DNA from 2 places in the Devosia sp. A449 genome. Region 2 is predicted to be linked to the other one. Evidence: predicted binding sites of a transcription regulator. Region 2 holds the regulator's gene; the other holds the start of a gene.
The links. Region 2 encodes PhoB, which activates phosphate uptake and scavenging genes when phosphate is short. Its sites were predicted from a motif close to TGTCATNNANCTGTCAT; they were not measured.
Positions count from the first base shown of each region.

Region 1: a site for PhoB is predicted at 749-765, ahead of ACX3OW_RS13380 (alpha-D-ribose 1-methylphosphonate 5-triphosphate diphosphatase). Genes of this name have one in related genera too.

Region 1 is NZ_JBTMWU010000004.1:192,175-194,375, forward strand. It holds gene ACX3OW_RS13375 (TIM barrel protein) at 1-664, opposite strand, end outside; gene ACX3OW_RS13380 (alpha-D-ribose 1-methylphosphonate 5-triphosphate diphosphatase) at 828-1,967, shown strand; gene phnN (phosphonate metabolism protein/1,5-bisphosphokinase (PRPP-forming) PhnN) at 1,964-2,201, shown strand, end outside.
Region 2 is NZ_JBTMWU010000003.1:637,461-639,661, reverse strand. It holds gene phoU (phosphate signaling complex protein PhoU) at 1-542, shown strand, start outside; gene phoB (phosphate regulon transcriptional regulator PhoB) at 692-1,393, shown strand; gene ACX3OW_RS12340 (MFS transporter) at 1,561-2,201, opposite strand, start outside.

The sequences.
Region 1 (2,201 bases), on a different contig from region 2:
GGCCAAAACTGTCATGCACATGCAGATGCCCGGTCACCGGCGCCATGGCCGCAATCTGCTGGCGGAAGTCGAGCCCGCGATAGGTCGATTCAATATAGGCGTGGCTGAAATCAATCAGCCCCACCAGATTGGGATGGTTCACCGCCCGCACCGTGTCGGCCACTTCGGCCGGCGTCTGCCGGTATTGCCCCGGCGCGGTGCTAAAAATGTTCTCCAGCGCCACGCGAATGCCATAGGGGCGGCAGAATTCGGCCAGTTCGCCCAGCGCCTCGCGCTCGCGCTGGTCGGCGCCCGGGCGGTGGTGCCACTGGTCGGCGCGCAATTCCCCGCTATGCTGCACCAGGATGCGGGCATCGATCCGGTCGCAGATTTCGGCCAGCGCCTTGGCCGCCGCCATCTGGTAGGGCAGGGTGTCCGGGTCCATGAAATTGGACGACACCAATCCATGCACTGTGTAGCGAAAATCGAATTGCCTGGTCATCGCGACCAGCCGATTGAGCCGCTCGGGCAGGATGCGGCCGCCGGCGATCAGATCGACCCCGGTGAGCCCGAGTTCCACCGTATCGGTGCCGATCTCGGCCAGCCGCCGCAGGTCGGCTTCGAGGCTGAACAGCTCGCCATCCTCGGAATCGGCATTGAACCCGGTGGCGACGATATTGCTCATGGCTGGTCCCCAAATCATGCCGGCTTGTTCTCGCCGCTGTGCATGACGATAATACGACCCTTGTCGGCGGGATAGATCGACTGTGGTCGCCAAACTGTCATGAAGTTCGGCTAGCGCAGGCCCCAACATGCCAGGCTTACGAACGCAGGATCGGCTTATCGTTATGAACACCGTCGCTCTCGGGGAACTTGTCCTCACCAATGCCCGGATCGTGCTCGCCAATGAGGTGCTGGAAGGCTCCGTGCGGGTCGATGGCGGCCTCATCACCGATGTTGGCGCGCCCAGCCGCTCCGGCGTCGATCTCGACGGGGATTATTTGATCCCGGGTCTGGTCGAACTGCACACCGACCACCTCGAAACCCATTATGCCCCGCGCCCCAAAGTGCGCTGGAACCCGGTCGCCGCCGTGCAGGCGCATGACGCCCAGATCGCCGCCTCCGGCATCACCACCGTGCTCGATGCGATCCGCGTCGGGCTCGACGAAAATTCCGATATGGGCGCCGCCGAAATGCTGACGCTGGCCAATGCCATCGCCGCCGGCACCAAAGCCGGCCGCCTGCGCGCCGAGCACCATATCCATCTGCGCTGCGAAGTCTCCGCCCCAGATTGCCTCGAAAGCTTCCTGCTGCTCAAGGACGATCCGCAGGTCCGTCTGGCCTCGCTGATGGACCACGCCCCCGGCCAGCGCCAGTTCGCCAGCATGGATGCCTACAAGACCTATTATCAGGGCAAGCTGAAGATGAGCGACGCCGCGCTCGCCGACTTTTCCGAGCGCCGCATTGCCGAATCGACCGCTCACGCCGGCCCGCATCGCCGCGCCATCGCCGCCGCCTGCCACGAGCTGGGCATCGTGCTGGCCAGCCATGACGACGCCACCCGCGACCATGTCGAGGAAGCTCTGGCCCTGGGCATCGACGTCGCCGAATTCCCCACCACGCTCGAAGCGGCCAAGGCCTCGCGCCAGGCCGGCATGGCGATCCTGATGGGCGGCCCCAATGTGGTGCGCGGCGGCTCCCACTCGGGCAATGTCTCGGCGCGGGCACTGGCGGAAGCCGATCTGCTCGATATCCTGTCCTCGGATTACATCCCCTTCTCGATGCTGCAGGGGGCCTTCGCGCTCACCGACACGATGGACCTGTTCAAGGCCATCCAGCTGGTCACCAAGCGCCCGGCCGAAGCGGCCGGTTTCCATGACCGGGGCGAAATCGCCATCGGCAAGCGCGCCGACTTCGTGCATGTGCGCGTCGAGGATGGTATCCCCATCGTGCGGACAGTGTGGCGTCAGGGCCAGCGAGTGATATGAGCGGAAAATTTGTTGCCGTTGTCGGGCCGAGCGGCGTCGGCAAGGACAGCCTGATCGGTTACGCCCGCGAGCGGCTGGAACACACCGGCCGCGTCGTCTTCGTCCGCCGCGTCGTCACCCGCCCCGCCGATGGCGGCAGTGAAGATCACGACAGCATGGATGAAGCCGCTTTCGCCGCCGCCGAAGCAGCGGGCCAGTTCACCCTGAGCTGGGGTGCCCATGGTCTGCGCTATG
Region 2 (2,201 bases):
ATCAGCGCATTGACGACATGCAGCGCCAGATCGACGAAATGGCCGTCTCGATGATCGCCCGCCGCCAGCCCATGGCGTCCGACCTGCGCGCCATCATCACTTCCATCCACGTCGCCAATGACCTCGAACGCGTCGGCGACATGGCCAAGCAGTTGGCCCGCCGCTCGCTCAAGCTCGAAGGCCTCAATCTGCAGCCCAGCTTCTATAACGGCGTCAAGAACATGACGGCCTTGGTGCTGCGCCAGATCAAGGATGCGCTGGACGCCTATGCCAGCCGCGACGCCGCCGCCGCCATCGAAGTGTGCAACCGCGACGACGAGGTCGATGCCATGCACACGTCTTTGTTCCGTGAGCTGCTGACCTACATGATGGAAGACCCGCGCAACATCACGCCCTGCACCCATCTGCTGTTCTGCGCCAAAAACCTCGAACGCATCGGCGACCACGCCACCAACATCGCCGAGCGCGCCTATTACCTGCAGACCGGCAAGCAGCTCACCAGCGAAGTCCAGGAACTGCAACGCACCCAGCTCAAGGCCTGATCGGCCTTTCCTCCCCTCCCCCTTGAGGGGAGGGGTCGGGGGTGGGGGTCCATCAGTGACCCGCCAAACCACCCCCTCCCCAGCCCTCCCCTCAAGGGGGAGGGAGATACAAATCGAACGCCGGCGCGCCGGCCCAAGGGGAGCCCCCCATGCCCGCCACCATTCTCGTTGTCGAAGACGAAGGCGATATCGCCATCCTGCTGCGCTATAATCTGGAAGCCGAAGGCTTTGCCGTCGTCACCGCCGAAACCGGCGACGAGGCCCAGCAGGCGGTCCAGGACAAGCTGCCCGACCTGATCCTGCTCGATTGGATGCTGCCCGAAATCTCCGGCATCGAACTGTGCCGACGCTTCCGCGCCCGCGAGGAAACCGCCCGCGTGCCGATCATCATGCTCACCGCCCGCGGCGAGGAAGAAGAGCGCGTCCGGGGCCTCGCCACCGGGGCCGACGACTATGTGGTCAAGCCCTTCTCGGTCCCCGAACTGATGGCCCGCATCCACGCGCTGTTGCGCCGCGCCAATCCCAATCTGGTTACTGCTGCGCTCAAGGTTGGTGATCTCGAACTCGACCGCACCACCCACCGCGTCCGCCGCGCCAGCCGCGACGTCCATCTCGGCCCCACCGAATATCGCCTGCTCGAATATCTGATGCGCCACCCCGGCCGCGTCTATTCGCGTGAACAATTGCTCGATGGCGTCTGGGGCAATGACGTCTATGTTGATGAGCGCACCGTCGACGTGCATATCGGCCGCCTCCGCCGCGCCATCAATCGCGGCAAGGACACCGACCCGATCCGCACCGTCCGCGGCGCCGGCTACGCCTTCGACGAACGCTTCGCCCAGGTGGCGTAAACCCACGGGTGAGCACCATCCCACCCCAAAACGCGGTGTCATCCCGGTCTTGAGCCGGGACCCATCCTGAGATCCAGCCACCGGTTCCATTTCAGGCTGGGCCCCGGCTCAAGGCCGGGGTGACATCGTGGGTGGGCCAAATCTCTACACGTCTGAGGGGTGCCCCCTCAAACCTCCGGAATATCCCTTAACGGCGTATCATCGCTCAGCGGCACCGTCTGCCGTTCGATCAGCCGATGCACCTTCGGCGGCTCGGTCCCCCGATGCAGCGCCCGCAGCTGCTCGCTATTCTCCGCATCCGCCTTGGTGCGCCGCAGATTGTGCCGCACATAGTCGATCCAGGTCGGCACGTGATAGGACTCGGTCCAGATATCGGGATGTTCAAGATCGCGCAGCAGCGCCCATTGCCTGGCCCCGTCGCGGATACGGATGCGGCGCCGCGCCGCCATCAGCGAGAGCAGGCGCGGAATGTCTTCCTGGGCGATGCGATAATCGATCATCACCATGATCGGCCCGCTGCGCGGTCGCATATCGAGTTTCAGGACCGGCTCATTGAAGGTGTCGAGCGGGTTGAGGTCCCGCGAATTGAACTCCGGCAGCGGCAGCCGGAACCCGACCAGCCCACACACCAGCAGCACCAGGCTCGCCATCACCAGGGCGGCCCCCAGCCCGAAGCCATCCGCGCTGGCTCCCCAGACCCAGCTACCCATCGCCATGCCGCCGAACGTGGCGGTCTGATACAGCGAGAGAGCCCGCCCCACCACCCAGCGCGGCGACGACAGCTGGATCGAGACATTGAACAGCGACA